One region of the Pedobacter sp. MC2016-14 genome, then DNA from elsewhere that is predicted to be linked to it. Evidence: riboswitches for the same ligand, from Rfam matches in the RefSeq annotation. Region 1 holds a riboswitch; each other region holds the start of a gene.
The links. A riboswitch is a leader RNA that binds a small molecule or an ion and turns the genes downstream of it on or off. The one in region 1 is predicted to bind S-adenosylmethionine.

Region 1 (5,741 bases):
CAGGATAACCAGGAGCGGGCCTGATACCAGCATACTCTTCTTTAATTAAGTCTTCATTGCTCAAGTGTTCATCTTTAGCATAACCCCAGTATTCTTTACGCACCAATTCATGCATCCTTTCGGCAAAAGCCTCCGCTAAACGATCTGCCAGGGCTTTGGCCATAATGCTGTTATAGTCGTCGTAATTTGCTTCAAATTCTGCGACCAGCTCATCGCAGCCCAAACCTGTTGTCAAGGCGAAACCACCAAAATAATCAGGTATACCACTATCTTGCTGGGCTATAAAATCAGATAGCGCATAGTAAGGCTGGCCTTCTGCTTTCTCTGCCTGCTGACGCAAAGTATGGATAACTACTTCTTCACCGTCAACATTGAGTACAATGTCATCTCCGGAAGCTTGTGCAGGCCAGAAACCGATTACTGCTTTTGCAGTAAGGAGCTTTTCATCTACAATTCTTTTAAGCAATACCTGGGCATCCTTAAAAAGCTTTTTCGCTTCGTCGCCTACCACTTTATCTTCAAGTATCCTTGGGTAACTGCCACGCAATTCCCAGGTATGAAAAAATGGGGTCCAGTCTATATAAGGTACCAGTTCTTCTAACGGGTAGTTTTCGAAAATCCGGGTTCCTGTAAAGGCCGGGGCCGGAGCAACCAGGCTGGTGTCAATTTTAAAGTTGTTAGTACGTGCCTCTTCAATCGATTTGAATCGTTTGTCTGAACGTTTGTTTAAATGTGCTTCACGTGCTTTATCATATTCTGCCCTGATGCCGTTGATATAGTCATCACGGGTATCTTTGTTCATTAATGTACTACATACGGTTACACTTCTTGAAGCATCTAGTACATGTATGGCCGGGCCGGAGTAATTGGGTGCAACCTTAACAGCTGCATGAATTCTGGAAGTAGTAGCGCCGCCAATAATCAACGGAATGGTAAAACCTTCACGCTCCATTTCTTTTGCAAAATGTACCATTTCATCCAATGAGGGCGTAATCAGTCCGCTCAAGCCAATGATATCTGCATTAATTTCCCTGGCTTTTTTAATGATCTCCTGTGCAGGTACCATTACGCCCATGTCAACAATTTCAAAGTTATTACAGGCCAATACTACACCTACAATGTTTTTACCGATGTCATGAACATCACCTTTTACAGTGGCCATCAGTACTTTTCCCGCAGAAGAGTTTTGATCCTGATCTGGATTGTCGAGTTTTTCCTGTTCAATAAAAGGCAACAAATAAGCTACTGCTTTTTTCATTACCCTCGCAGATTTAACTACCTGTGGCAGGAACATTTTTCCGGCGCCAAATAAGTCACCTACAATGTTCATTCCGTCCATTAGCGGACCTTCAATGACCTGGATTGGTCTGGCATATTTTTGCCTGGCTTCTTCTACATCATTGTCCAGGTATTCGATGATCCCTTTTACCAGCGCGTGCGAAAGGCGAGACTCTACCGATTCTTTACGCCATTCTTCGTCACGAACAATCTCTTTACCCTTTGATTTAATGGTTTCTGCAAATTCTACCAATCTTTCTGTGGCATCATCCCGGCGGTTCAATAACACATCCTCTACACGTTCTAACAATTCTGGTGGAATTTCCTGATAGACTTCCAGCATTCCGGCATTTACAATCCCCATATCTAAACCAGCACGTATAGCATGGTATAGAAAAGCAGAGTGCATCGCCTCACGTACCGTATTGTTCCCTCTAAAAGAGAAGGAAATGTTAGATACACCTCCACTAACTTTAGCATGGGGTAGGTTTTCTTTGATCCAGCGGGTTGCGTTGATGAAATCTACTGCATAATTGTTATGTTCCTCTAGTCCGGTAGCTACGGTAAGAATGTTAGGGTCAAAAATGATGTCTTCAGAAGGAAAGCCAATTTCATCTACCAGTATATCGTAAGACCTTTTACAGATCTCTTTTCTTCTTTCAAAATTATCCGCCTGTCCATGTTCATCAAAGGCCATTACAACTACGGCAGCACCGTATACCATGATTTTTCTGGCACTCTCTCTAAATTTATCTTCGCCTTCTTTTAGAGAAATGGAGTTGACAATTCCTTTGCCCTGCAAGCATTTTAGTCCGGCTTCAATCACCGTCCATTTAGAAGAGTCAACCATAATAGGCAACTTTGAGATGTCCGGTTCTGAGGCAATCAGGTTCAGAAATTTAGTCATAGCTGCTTCTGAATCGATCATACCCTCATCCATGTTCACGTCAATCACCTGTGCACCACCTTCTACTTGCTGGCGTGCTACGGTTAATGCCGCCTCAAAATCCCCACTCAGAATCAGTTTAGAGAACTTTGGTGAGCCTGTGATATTGGTCCGTTCGCCAATATTAACGAAAATGCTTTCTGGAGTAATGGTTACAGGTTCTAGACCACTTAAGCGCAAATAAGGTTCAATAACAGGGATTTTTCTCGGTGCTACACTTTTAGCTTTAGCGGCAATACAGCCAATATGATCTGGTGTGGTACCACAACAGCCACCAACAATATTTACAAATCCGTGTGCTATAAAGTCCTCTACAAAATGAGCCGTTTCATGAGGCATCTCGTCATAAGCCCCAAACTCATTCGGTAAACCTGCATTTGGATAAGCGGAGACATAACATCCTGCTTTTGCAGCAAGTTCTTCAATGTGTGGCCTCATTTCTTTAGCACCCAGTGCACAATTGAAACCAATGCTTAACGGATTTGCATGGATAACAGAGTTTAAAAAAGCTTCAACCGTTTGTCCGGAAAGCGTTCTTCCAGAAGCATCGGTAATGGTTCCGGAAATCATGATTTCTATCTTTCTGCCAATGACCTCTTCGTATTTTTTGATAGAAAAAATAGCTGCTTTGGCATTTAAGGTATCAAAGATGGTTTCGATCATCAGTAAGTCTGACCCTCCATCAACCAGTCCCCTTACCTGGGCATCGTACGCATCTACCAGTTCATCAAAAGTCAATGCCCGGTAGCCAGGATCATTTACATCCGGCGAAATGGAAAGTGTTCTATTGGTAGGCCCAACAGCACCAGCAACGAAACATTTACGCTCAGGATTGGCCTGCATAAAGGCGGCTGCCGCTTCTTTAGCAATTTTGGCGCCTTCAAAACTCATCTCATAATCCAGTGTTTCCATCTGGTAATCTGCAAGTGAAATGCGCTGCGTACTAAAAGTATTGGTTTCGATGATGTCAGCGCCAGCCTTTAGGTATTCGGTATGAATCTCTTTAATGATGTCGGGACGGGTAAGGTTTAGTAAATCATTATTACCTTTAACATCGCAGGGGTGGTCTTTAAAACGTTCACCGCGAAAGTCTTCCTCGCTAAGTGTATAACGCTGGATCATGGTACCCATCGCACCATCGATAATTAGTATTCTTTTCTCTAATTCTTCTCTAATGTTCATTAATAAAACAATAATATGAGCAGGTGATGAGCTATTTTTGATAGTGGCTAAAGCCAAAACAAGTGCCGAACTCATTACGTGCAAAGCTTATTCGGAATTCAGGCTGTGATGAACTCAACTTATCTTTCGGGGGTTGCTGTTTAAAAGCGTATTCCGGTAGAATGTAGCACCTTGTAAGCACAGGTTGCTAAGACTTCGCAGGGTCTAATCCCTCCGTCTTTCTCTATAAGCAGTACAAAAATGCAACAAAGAAAACTCAATTCCAAGAAATTAGCGTTTTTACCATATAAAATTGTATTTGATGAAACAAAGGAACCGTGTTTTAAAATTAAATTTTTCCAGAGCGCTATATTGGGGTGTACAAAAATTAGTTATTTAAGACCAGAACAGACCGCGCTTGAGGGTAAAAAAGGCCAATAGAAAAAACATAGTTGCCAGCCTGATTTTAAAATAAAAGCAAATATGTGTAGGTTGCACAAAAAAACTGAAACACAAAAAAATGAAAAAAACAATTGCAATGGTGATGTGCTTGCTACCGGCTTTAGGCTTTGCGCAACAGGCACCGCAAAACTGGCACATGCTCTCAAAAGATGCAGATAATGTATATGGTATCGGCGTAATTAAAGCTTATGATAAGCTATTAAAAGGAAAAACACCAAAACCAGTGGTAGTGTGTGTATTGGATGGCGGTATTGATACTCTACATGAAGATTTAAAGGCAAATTTATGGCGCAACCCAAAAGAAGTATTGGGTGGTGATAAAGATTTAGATGGCAATGGCTACAAAGGTGATGCTCTGGGTTGGAATTTCTTAGGAGGCCCAAATGGACAGGTTACTGCTGCCAGTGTAGAATATCAACGTGTATATCATATGTATAAAGCCCAGTTTGCTGGTATTACGGATGAAAAACAAGTAAAGAAAAAAGATCTGCAACATTACCGCTCATGGGTAGTAAGTAAAAGCTTACTAACAAAGGCAGACAGCGTTGCACCAGTTGACTATAGAGGTAAACAAGTAAAAGATGATTATTTCAATAAGAAAGACCGTTTTTACGGAAATTCAAACCTAATTGGAGATCCTTATTTCCATGGAACCCACGTAGGTGGTATTATTGGTGCTACACGCGGCAATGGTAAAGGAATGGACGGTATAGCAGATAATGTAAAGTTGATGGGTGTTCGTGTGGTGCCAAATGGCGACGAGTATGATAAAGACGTGGCCCTTGGCATTCGCTATGCCGTAGATAATGGCGCACAAATTATCAATATGAGTTTTGGGAAAAGGGTATCTCCGGAACGTGAACTGGTAGAGGAAGCTATTAAATACGCGGATAAAAAAGGTGTGTTACTAATCAATGCTGCCGGAAATGATGGTGCTGATGTAGATAGTATCCCGCATTATCCAACTCCATTTTTTATGAAAGGTGGCAAAAGAGCACCCAATATGATTACTGTAGGTGCAAGTGGCGCTACTGAGGCAGGATTGGTTGCGCCATTTAGCAACTACGGCGACCAAACCGTAGATGTGTTTGCTCCTGGTGTAGGTATTTATGCCACGGTTCCTGATAACAAATACAGACCAATGTCTGGAACAAGTATGGCTACGCCTGTAGTGGCGGGATTGGCCGCTTTGATTAAAGGTTATTATCCTGATTTAACAGCTAAACAATTAAAATACATCATCGAGCAATCGGTAACTAAAATCACTATTCCGGTTACTAAACCAAAATCAGGTGGTAAAAAGGTAGCTATGACAGCGCTTTGCAGAACAGGTGGAATTGTTAATGCCTATGATGCATTGATATTGGCAGATCAGATTTCTAAAGGGAAATAGTTCCAGCAGAGTCTGAACAACGATTACTGAATTCAAAAAAAGACAGCTGGTCATTTATGATCAGCCGTCTTTTTTTATACCAGAATGTTTTATTTTCTTCCTCCAAAAATCCTTAACAGGAATAAGAAGATGTTGATAAAATCAAGATATAGATTTAATGCGCCCATGATCGCTAATTTCTTAGCATCAGCAGCAAGAATTTGTTCACCGTCAGCTTCCAGGCCTTGCCCGATGTTTTTCAATTTCTGAACGTCGTAAGCGGTAAGTGCAGTAAATACAGCAACACCAATAAAACTCATTACGTAGCTTAAGGTACTGCTACCAATAAATAAGTTCACCAGACTGGCAATAAATAAGCCTGCAACACCAACCATAAGGATAGGGCCAAACTTAGTTAAATCAACATCTGTAGTATAGCCTAAAACAGCCATAATTCCGAAGATGCCTGCTGCCGCTCCAAAACAAGCTACGATAGAGCCAGAAGTATAGATTAAGAAAATA
Region 2 (5,741 bases), on a different contig from region 1:
CTTATTTTCTGGTCGATGGCTTTATAGGTTCCTTCTTTAAAATCCTGGAGTAAAGTCTCTTTATCATACTCGTGAAAAGAATCTACAATTTCATCGGCCAGGCGTACAAAACCATAGATCCCATAAATGGGGGTATGAAATTTTTTATGCAGACAGCGGATCCCAAGAGAGAAACTGGTGCTGTAGGTGGTGGTTACAATTTTACTGGAAGCTTGAGAAATGCGGTCAAATAGTAACTTCATAAGGCAGATTTTTTTGTCAGTTCACGAATCAGTTCTTTGGCCGCTACCTGTCCCGAAATCAGCGCAGGCGGCACGCCTGGCCCCGGTACAGTAAGCTGACCGGTATAAAACAGGTTGGCTACTTTTTTATTTTTTAGACTGGGCTTTAATACGGCTGTTTGCAGCAGGGTATTTGCCAAACCGTAAGCATTGCCTTTGTAAGCATTGTAATCTGCTACAAAATCATTGATGCAATACGTTTTTTTATAAACGATATTTTCGGCGAAGCTTTCGCCACAATAGTTTTCCATCCGCTGAATAACCCCATTAAAATAACGCTCCCTGAGCGCATCCGTATCGGTTAGGCCAGTTGCGATGGGAATGAGTATAAAAACATTCTCCATGCCCTCCGGCGCAACGGTTTCATCGGTTTTAGAAGGGCAGCAGGTATAAAACAAAGGATGTTCCGGCCATTTTGGACGGGTATAAATTTCTGCGGCATGGACCTCAAGGTCTGCATCAAAAAACAAATTGTGATGCAATAGCCCTTTTAATTTTTTATTGATGCCAAGGTAATAGATGAGGCAGGAAGGGGCAAAAGTTTTAGCCTCCCAATAATTTTCAGTGTAATTGCGGTAAGGTGCTTCAAGTAGATGCTGCTCTACATGGTGGTAATCTGCAGAAGCAATTACACCATCTGTTTCAACCCGTCCGGCTGAAGTCTCCAGCGCAGTGGCCCTGCCCCCGCTAACTTCAATTTTGCTAACTGCGGTATTGGTATAGATGGTAACTCCGAGAGAACGGGCCAGGGTTTCCATGGCGGTGATGAGCTGATGCATGCCCCCTTTAGGATACCAGGTGCCCTGTACCAATGCAGAATAGTTCATCATGGTGTAGAGTGCCGGTATTTTACCAGCCGTAGCACCAAGAAAAAGCACAGGAAACTCCATTAGCGCAATTAAACGTTCATCTTTAAAATAACTGCGCACACTGGAACTTACAGAACTAAACATTTGTAAACTCATGGCGCCTTTAAGGATGTCAAAATTGATGTATTCCAGCCATGAATAAGAAGGCTTAAACACAAACTTCTTCATGCCAATGGTATATTTTACTTCCGCTTCCTTTAAAAACTTCTTTAGTGCTACACTGCTTCCGGCTTCTATGTTTTCAAAAGCAGCGTAAAGTTCAGTTTCATTGGCAGGAATCTTTACCACATCAGCAGGGTTAAAGATCATTTGAAATCCGGGGTCCAATTGGATGAGTTCATAATAATCAGCTGATTTTTTACCAAATTCCGCAAAAAAATCTTCAAACACATCAGGCATCCAATACCAGCTTGGGCCCATATCAAATTTAAAGCCCTCGGCTTCATACATTCTTGCCCTGCCACCAATGGTGGCATTCTTCTCAAAGACAGTTACATCATGACCCGCCTTTGCTGCAAAGCAGGCGGCTGATAAACCTGAAAACCCGGTACCTATAATCGAAACTCTAGCCATAAATCACTTGAGGGCTCAAAATAGCAATAATTTTTGCTAAACAAGAAAGGACCCAAAAGGGTCCTTCTCTATGAATGATTTAAAATTTACTAACTATTGTGCTTTTGTATAATTTAATACGATGTAAGCAGTAGTATTGCCATACTGGATGGGTGATTTTAAAACCAGGTTATCACCGGTAGTTGCAGAAAGAATAAGCCTGTAACCTGTAGTTACGTTTTTGGCTTTATCACCTTCATATAGCTTTTTAAATTGAAAAGTCTCATCGGCAGTGCTTACAGACCAGAATATGGTTTGCGTTTTTGCATCGCAGCCATTGCCACCTGGCAAAGCGTAACTTCCGTTACCGCTGTTGGTAAATCTCCAGGTACTACCTTCAAAACATTTATACGAAGCTTCATCAAACAATGATTTAACCGCTACAGAAGGAATACCTTCAAAGCTAACTGTATTTAACAACCAGGTGCCTGTTACCTTACCTCTTTTTAAATCTGCACCGGCAGTAGTTCCTTTTGTTGACGAACAGCTTTGTAAAACCATTAATGAACCGCATAAAATGGCCGCTATAAATAATATTCTTTTCATTTTTTGTTGTATTTGTTAATTTGTATTTAGTAACAAATAGCTTACATAAATCCTGCCAAAATTGGGGAGTTTAAACTATAACCGCTAAATTTGTTTATGCCTAAAATAGAAACCACGGCCATACACGCCGGAAACATTAAGACCGCAACCGGAGATGTAACACAGCCAATCTCCTTATCTACAACATTTTTTAGAGACGAAACCGGAGGTTACCCCGGGGGACATATGTACAGCCGCGTTAGTAACCCAAACCGCGCTGCACTTGAACAGGTGCTTACCCAACTGGAAGGCGGAGCCGATGCCTGTGCTTTTTCTTCGGGCAATACTGCTGGAATGGCACTTTTTCAGGCCCTGAAGCCAGGAAGTCATATTATTGCGCCTGACGATATGTACTGGGGTTTTAAAAAACAGCTGCAATCTTTATTTGAAGGCATCCTGGAAATTGATTTTATTGACCTTACACAAATTGGGGAAATTGCGCAATATATAAAGCACAATACGGTGATGATTTGGGTAGAGACACCCTCTAACCCGCTTTTGAAAATTACCGATGTGGCAGCTGTAGCCAGCATTGCGAACGAGCACCAGCTTTTGCTGGCTTGCGACAGCACCTTTGCTTCGCCATGTCTTCAAAATCCGATCGTATTGGGGGCACACATCGTGATGCATTCCAGTACAAAATATATCGGCGGCCATAGTGACGTGTTGGGCGGCGTATTGGTAACGGCAAAAAAAGATGAATTTTGGGAGCGAATCAGGAACATACAGCAGGTTGGCGGTGCCGTACCTGCTCCTTTTGATTGTTATTTGCTCTTAAGGAGCATTAAAACCTTGGCCTATAGAATGCGCGGACATAGTGCAAACGGAATGGCACTGGCACGATACCTGGAACAGCACCCCAAGGTAGAAGCAGTTTATTATCCTGGACTGAGTTCTCATCCGCAGCACGAAATTGCCAAAAAACAAATGTCTGATTTTGGCGGGATGCTTTCTATTCTGGTAAAAGGTACAGGCGAAACCGCTAAAAAGGTGGTGAATAGCGTACACTTATTTGCCCAGGCTACCAGTCTTGGCGGTGTAGAAAGCCTCATTGAGCACCGTGCCTCTGTAGAAGGGCCAGACACCAAAACCCCACAGAATTTAATTCGGATCTCTGCCGGACTGGAACACATTGACGACTTAATCAACGACTTAAGCCAAGCTTTAGGATAAATAAAAGCCAAATAAACTTAATTATCTAACTAAAAAACAAACACTTAATATAAATTCAGAATTTTATTTTGGTGATTTTACAAGTAAACCCTACATTTGCAGTATCAAAGGCATAAAGCCCGCGAAAGTCAAATCTCAATTGGTTTGATTTATAAAGAAGTGGCGAGAGACAGGCTCATTGACCCACTGGCAACCCTCCCTAACGGAGAAGGTGCCAATTCCTGACCACATAACATGGTGTTATTTGGAAAGATAAATTAGAACTAAAATGAACATTACGTACATTCCTTCTCTTCAAAGAGATCAGTTAATTTTAAAGCGCTCAACGTTAGCCTTTACATCCGGCATCGTTTTTAACGGTGGTTTAATGCAGTTACATACTTGTATGTGCTGTTGCATGGCCTAAAATAAAAATCTTCCTTTTTGTTATTCAATCCGGAAGGCCCCAGCTCTGGGGTACGTCAGCAATGTTATACTCATTTTAAACCTTAAATCACAAAAACATGTCAACCTCACATAAATTTGAAACTTTACAAGTCCACGCAGGACAGGAAATCGATCCATCAACAGGCTCACGCGCAGTACCCATCTATCAAACTACTTCGTACGGATTTAAAAATTCTGAACATGGCGCCAATCTTTTTGCTTTAAAAGAATTTGGCAACATCTACACCAGGATCATGAACCCAACAACAGATGTTTTTGAAAAACGGGTAGCGGCACTTGAAGGTGGTGTGGCAGCTGTGGCAGTAGCCTCAGGACAAGCTGCTCAGTTTATTGCACTAAACAACATTCTGGAAGCGGGAGATAATTTTGTATCCTCAACGCACCTGTATGGTGGTAGCTACAACCAGTTTAAAGTTGCGTTTAAGCGCCTGGGCATAACGGTTAAATTTGCCAATGGCGATGATCCAAACGATTTTGAAGCTAAAATAGATGCCAAAACCAAGGCTATTTATGTAGAAAGCATAGGAAACCCATCTTTTAGCATTCCTGATTTTGAAAGGCTTTCTTCTATTGCCCAAAAACATGATTTACCCCTCATTGTAGACAATACCTTTGGTGCCGCAGGATACCTGTTTAAACCATTAGAGCATGGTGCGCATGTTGTGGTGCAATCTGCCACCAAATGGATAGGCGGCCATGGTACCAGTGTTGGTGGCGTGATTGTAGACGGCGGGAATTACAATTGGGGAAACGGTAAGTTCTCACAATTTACCGCTCCTTCTGAAGGTTATCACGGATTGGTTTTTAACGATGTATTTGGTATTGGCGGCCCATTTGGCAACATTCAGTTTGCCATCCGCGCAAGGGTTGAAGGCCTAAGGGATTTTGGTCCGGCACTGGCGCCTTTCAATTCCTTTTTATTGATCCAGGGATTGGAAACACTTTCTTTACGGGTACAACGCCATGTAGATAACGCGCTGGCCCTGGCAACCTGGCTGCAACAGCATCCGGCGGTTAAACAAGTAAACTACCCGGGACTGGAAAGCAGTCCTTACCATACACTAGCTAAAAAATATTTACAAAACGGCTTTGGCGCGGTGCTTTCTTTTGAACTTAAAGGAGATAAGGAAACTGCTACCAAATTGGTAGACAGCCTTGAACTGGTAAGCCATCTGGCCAATGTGGGTGATGCAAAAACGCTGATCATCCAGCCTTCTGCCACTACACATCAGCAATTGAGCGATGAAGAACAGCTTGCGGCAGGGATTTCTCCTCAATTACTAAGGGTATCTGTAGGGATTGAACATATTGACGACATCAAGGCCGATTTTGAACAAGCCATCAACAAAAGCACTAAGCAAATTTAGCTTGCCCATAATGAGCACGATACACACATACAATTATACCAGGCAGTTTAAACTGGAAAACGGGAAGAAGCTAAAGGGAATTGAGATTGCTTACCATACGTATGGAAAATTAAACGCCAATAAAGACAATGTGATCTGGGCATGTCATGCTTTAACAGCAAACTCAGATGTATTGGACTGGTGGAAAGGACTTTTTGGAAGCAATGCTTTATTTAATCCTGAAGAACATTTTATTGTATGTGCAAATGTACTGGGTTCTAATTATGGCAGCACCAATCCACTGAGCATAAATCCGGTAACGGGTTTACCCTACTACCTTGCTTTTCCTGAACTTACCATCAGAGATTTTGTGCAGGCGCACCAATTGCTGGCCGCACACCTTGCTATTGATACCATTAAGGTACTGA
Region 3 (5,741 bases), 2.4 Mb from region 1:
TTCCCACCTCTCCATAAGATATCCTGCCCTTTAGAAAGGACAACACATCCGATTTTATCTTAAAAATATCAGTAAATATACCAGATAAACCCACAGAAGGATATATCGTAGAATTTGCGGACGTAAATGCCAACTGACTAGGTACATCTATTCTTCCCGTTACATCCAGGTATACCATACTTTTATAGCCAGCCTGGAAACTTCCAAAAGCGGATTGCATTTGATCATGATATCCACTTTGCTCTATTTTACTCTGTGAAAGATTTAGGTTAGTGTAGGTAAATAGATTTGGAACACTTTGAAGATTACCTCCTAAGCTAGAATACTCGTACTTGGTATCCTGCAAACTTACACCAAGGTTTCCTGTCAATGAAAAATCGTTTATCTGCTTGTTTGCATTTAACAATACATCAGCATAAACCTGATTGGTACTTAGATCATATTTATAATAAGCACCTGCGTCACTGGCAAACAAGCCAGAAGTGGACGCTGAATATTCTTTTAGGTTTCTGCCAGTAGTGTTATCCATCTTAACGCGACCAGTTACATTCAGCCATGAATTGATATCGTATTTTAAAGATCCTGTTAGCTGATATCTGTTCTTTTTATTGAGGAAATTATCTCTTTCAATTATCCAATACGGGTTTTGCATTTGAAAACCCTGGTCACCAAATGGCCAGTACTGGATTTTAAAGTTCCGTGTTGCATCATAGCGTTCAAATACCTGATATTTCCTAATGTCGTCACCTCTAGGAAATAGATAAATTGGGATGAGGGGGTTGAAGTACTGCCCTTGCGAAAGCATATTTCGTTCTGCAAGAGTAGTGTAATTTACACCCAAGTCCAACGTCAGTTTATCTTTCAGCAGTTTACTAGTATTACGAAAGGAGAAATTATACCTATCTAAATCATTGTTGTGTATAATTCCATTTGCATTAACCGCAGCAAATGAAAAATACGTTTGGTTTTTTTCATTACCTGTAGATAAATTCAGCGCAGTGGTTGAATTCACCCCAGTCTGGAAAAAATCTTTAGGGTCGTAGTTACTTGGTGTAGCTAGCTTTTCTCCCCAACTGCTATAACTGCCAATTTCAGATCCATATGTGTTCTGAAATTTTGGCATTACAAAAGGGCTGGAAAAAGTGGTACTGTTGGAAGCATTAACGGAAAACCCATCTCTAGAGCCTTTCTTGGTAGTAATTAAGATTACTCCATTCGCCGCCTGGTAACCATATAATGCAGATGCGGATGGGCCTGTTAATACCGAAATGGACTCAATGTCATCCGGGTTCACATTTGAAGCTCCATCTCCAGTTTGTCCCGCACCGCCAAACACATCCGTAGGCTGTGCGCTTAGCAAATCCGGCATTGGAATCCCATCAATTACATACAAAGCATTGTTATTTTGTGTTATAGATTTGGAGCCACGTAATACTACTCTTGCACTACCCCCTACTCCTGAAGAACTAGAATTGATCGTTGCACCTGCAACCTTACCAACGAGGCTATTCACAAAGTTAGCATCTTTTACTCTATTAACTTCCTCTCCGCTAATCTCTTGAACGTTATAAGTTAATGTTCTTGATTGTCGTTTTATACCCAGCGCAGTTACAACTACCCCATCCAGCTCATTCGAAGCTTCTTTTAATACAATGACTAAAGAAGTTTGGTTACCAACTGTTACCTCTGTGGTTGTAAACCCTATAGAAGTAATTACCAATACATCACCGGCAACTACGTCAATCACGAATTTACCATCGCTTCCGGAAACAGTTCCTTTGGTGCTGCCTTTTACTTTAACAGAGGCACCCGGAATGACCATTCCTTTTTCGTCGGTCACTTTACCTTCAATGTTCTTAAATTGAATAGCAGCTGAGAATTCAGGAAAAACAGATTTTTGCTTTTCTTTAATCACTATGGTCTTGCTTTCAATGGTATAAGTTAAGGGCAAACCTTTTAAACTTACAGAAAGCACATCTTCTAAAGAAGCATTGCTAAATTGCACATCCTGAAGCTTATCATTTTTAATTTTTTTTGCGGACCATAAAATATTGTAGCCCGTTTGCTTGTTGATCTCATTGAAGATCTGCTTTAAGCTTACTCCCTTTTGATGGAATGTAACCCGTTGAGCTAGCCCTGCCGCACTCACCTGCATCAATACCGCGAAAATTAAAATGGTTGTAATTTTCATAGTCAGAAAAAATTTACGGACATAATCCGGTCGGTTACAAAAATAATTTGTAAAAATTCTATACATTTGTTAGCTGTTTAAATTGTTAAGAAGTTGTTAGACACTAATTTAGGTTTATTCAGAAATTAGATCAGGGACAGTTCCAGTGTTCCTGGTCTTTTAAATAAACCATGGATGTTTAGTCCTACGGAGAATTAAGCTTCGCTTTCATATTTGGTTGTGGTTTAATTGATTAGTTTAGGTTATTATTTTATTTCTAGCTCTTATTCATGACAACAATTTTGTTGTTGTCAATTTCAAACTTAACTTCTCCTGCCTGTTCAAGCATTTTTAGCAAATCTGATATTTTAGTTGCCCGTGTAATGATCCCTGCAAAAGGCTCTCTTTTTAATTTTTCATTTTTATAAATTACATCTACATTGTACCACCTGGATACTTTATGCATAATGCTTTCTAATTCTTCATCGTCAAAACGGAAATAGCCATTTTTCCATGCAAGAGCATTTTCAACGTCCACTCGACTTATTTTAAAATCTTTTTGACCTAGAACAGACTGCTGACCAGGTTCAAGCACCACAGCTTTATCTCCTTGAACTAATGAAGTAACCCGAACAGATCCTTCAAGTAATGTTGTTTTTACAAGATCATCATCCGCGTAACTGTTCAGGTTAAAGTGCGTACCCAGCACCTCAATCTCCTGGCGACTTGTTTTTACCTTAAATGGCATTTTCTTATTATGGGCAATTTCAAAGTATCCTTCGCCCGACAACTCAACATTGCGCTCACTGCCTATAAACCTCGTTGGAAAGCGTAACCGGGATGCCGCATTTAACCATACCAAACTTCCATCAGGCAGATTGATCTGGTATTGACCTCCTTTCGGAGTTTCAATTGTATTATACAAAGCTTTTTTATTACCCTTGGCAAAAGCATCAGTTACAGAATAAATGATCTGCCCATCTGCAGCTTTACTGATTTTAATGCCAGACTGTTCAGCAAGTTCGCCGTTTGAAACATCGTTCAAAATAATCTTCCTGCCATCTGCTAGTGTAAGGATTGCTTTGTTCCCTCCCGGAACTATAGTACTACTGGAATGTTTTGCCAGATGTCTGCGTTCGGAAACTGTTTTGTTAACATATATATAAAGACCTGCCGAAAGGGTCATGATTAAAACGGCAGCAGCGGCAATAGAAGGGAAGAGCTTATAGCGCCTCTTTAAAGGTATAGCAGGCTCAACAGATTTCCACATTTCATCCTGACTGCCTAATAAATCAGCCTCTGACAAACTGGACACCTCTTCTTCATTAAGGTGGTGAAGCCAATAATTTACAATTGCCTTTTCCTGCTCAGTTTCCTGCCCCTCATTAAATTTCTTTACTAGTTCTTCTGCTTTTTTACCGTTATCCATCTTATATAATGCGGGCAATTACCGCAATTAACAACAAGACACATGAAAATGTCTGATCGGGTATCCCAAATCAAAATATTTATTACTTTTTAACCGATAAAACAAAATATCATTAAGCGGCCGAATTTTGCCTTGAGCAATTTGAGTGTTTTCTTCATGTGTGTAGCCACGGTATGTTCAGAGATATTCATTCGCTCTGCGATTTCTTTGTTACTCAGAAATTCTTTTCTTCTAAGGTCAAAAACTTCCCTCATTTTACATGGAAGTAAAGCAATCTCTTTTTCAATGATCCCAGAAATTTCACGCTCTCTGATCCGATAATCGGTGGCAGAACTTTCGCCGTCAAGGATTTCCTGTAAGCCGTTAATGTATTCACGACTGAACTCTTTGTGTCTGAATATATTTAAAATCTTATTTAAGACGCTTTTATAAAGATAACCAGACAATGTAGTTTTTAACACAAAATCGTCCCTGTTGGCCCATAACTTAACAAAAACTTCTTGTACTACATCCTTAGCCTCCTCCTTATCCTGAAGTTTTTTATGCGCATAAATAAGTAAAAGGGTATTGTAGCGGAGATATATTTCCTGAAAAGCAGTTTGATCGCCATCACGTAATAATGCTATTAAATCAAAATCGCTGTGTTGAAGATATACTGACATTGGTTAGTTTGAAACGAAATTACATAATTTTAAATTCAATATACAAATACTAATTTAAAGGCTGTTAGCAAAGCTGTCCAAATATTAAATCTACTAAAATAGTAGATTTAATATTTAAATGTTATATTTGTCCCAGCAAACAGTTCTTAAAACATATTTAACTTATCAAGAAAGACTGAGGGAAAGGCCCTTTGAAGTCTTAGCAACCTGTTATTTTACAAGGTGCTAAATCCTTCCGCAACATTTGCGGATAGATAAGATCATTTCATCTCTGTCTCTGATAAGCAGTATTTATACAATTAAACTTAAAAGACATGAGAATTTATCTAGACAATGCAGCAACTACTCCTTTAAGCCTCGAAGTTTTTGAAGCTATGCAACCCTATTTCTTTGAGAATTTTGGCAATCCATCTTCTTCACATTATTACGGGCGATCAGCAAAAACAGCTATTGACAAATCCAGAACAACAATTGCTGATCTTCTAAATACCAGCCCGGAGCATATTATTTTTACTTCTGGTGGCACCGAGGCCGACAATACCGCAATTTTGTCGGCGATTCGTGGTAATGGGATAAAACTAGCTGTTACGACGGCGTTTGAGCATCACGCGGTTTTGAATACATTAAAATTACTTCAAAGAAATGGAGAAATAAGACTAATTTATCTAAACCATGATGAACGGGGCAATCTTTCCATACCACATTTGGAGGAAATATTAGCAACAGGCGAAAAAGCCTTTGTTTCTGTAATGCATGGAAACAACGAAATAGGAAACATCAATGATATCCACGAGATTGCTGAGGTCTGTAGAAAGTACAGTGCTGTTTTCCATTCAGACACTGTACAAAGCATGGGGCAATATGCGTTTGACACAAAGGTCCTTCAGGCCGATTTCCTGGTTGGATCTGCGCATAAATTTCATGGCCCTAAAGGAATTGGTTTTTTATACAAAAGCATCAAAACTTCAATCACTCCCTTCATCAATGGTGGCTCACAAGAACGAAGCCAGCGTAGCGGAACTGAAAATGTAACTGGCATTGTTGGTTTAGCAAAGGCATTGGAACTGGCCTATAGCAACAGAGAAAATTATCAAACACACATCAGTAATTTAAAACAACATATGATTGCTCAATTACTCCGCAAAATTCCCGGCATCAGGTTTAACGGAAATTCGGCTATAAAAGAACTCAGCTTATCAACGGTATTAAGTGTTGCACTTCCAGAGACATTAAGTGGACAGCCGCCCCTAACTTATCTTGACCAGCACAATATCTGCGCCTCTGGTGGAAGTGCATGCACCAGTCATTCTACAGCTGGTTCTCATGTATTAGGAGCCTTAGGAAATAATTATGACGGCAGTACCATAAGGTTTTCATTTAGCCGATACAACACCAAACAGGAAATTGACTTTACGGTTGACCAACTGGCTTCACTTTTTATTAAGGATGTTTTAAACGAAATGAGGGCTACTGGTTAGCC

Region 2: another riboswitch for S-adenosylmethionine. It lies ahead of LPB86_RS15435 (O-acetylhomoserine aminocarboxypropyltransferase/cysteine synthase family protein); the one in region 1 lies ahead of metH (methionine synthase).
Region 3: another riboswitch for S-adenosylmethionine. It lies ahead of LPB86_RS10655 (cysteine desulfurase family protein); the one in region 1 lies ahead of metH (methionine synthase).

Annotation. Positions count from the first base shown of each region.
Region 1 covers NZ_JAJMPA010000001.1:221,622-227,362, reverse strand. The annotation lists gene metH (methionine synthase) at 1-3,406, opposite strand, end outside; SAM riboswitch class I at 3,523-3,638, opposite strand; gene LPB86_RS00865 (S8 family peptidase) at 3,906-5,240, shown strand; gene LPB86_RS00860 (Bax inhibitor-1/YccA family protein) at 5,330-5,741, opposite strand, start outside.
Region 2 covers NZ_JAJMPA010000003.1:30,478-36,218, reverse strand. The annotation lists gene LPB86_RS15455 (phytoene/squalene synthase family protein) at 1-242, opposite strand, end outside; gene LPB86_RS15450 (NAD(P)/FAD-dependent oxidoreductase) at 239-1,723, opposite strand; gene LPB86_RS15445 (lipocalin family protein) at 1,817-2,308, opposite strand; gene LPB86_RS15440 (PLP-dependent aspartate aminotransferase family protein) at 2,405-3,520, shown strand; SAM riboswitch class I at 3,667-3,779, shown strand; gene LPB86_RS15435 (O-acetylhomoserine aminocarboxypropyltransferase/cysteine synthase family protein) at 4,024-5,334, shown strand; gene metX (homoserine O-acetyltransferase) at 5,345-5,741, shown strand, end outside.
Region 3 covers NZ_JAJMPA010000001.1:2,581,255-2,586,995, reverse strand. The annotation lists gene LPB86_RS10670 (SusC/RagA family TonB-linked outer membrane protein) at 1-2,191, opposite strand, end outside; gene LPB86_RS10665 (FecR family protein) at 2,448-3,599, opposite strand; gene LPB86_RS10660 (RNA polymerase sigma factor) at 3,689-4,261, opposite strand; SAM riboswitch class I at 4,421-4,522, shown strand; gene LPB86_RS10655 (cysteine desulfurase family protein) at 4,576-5,739, shown strand.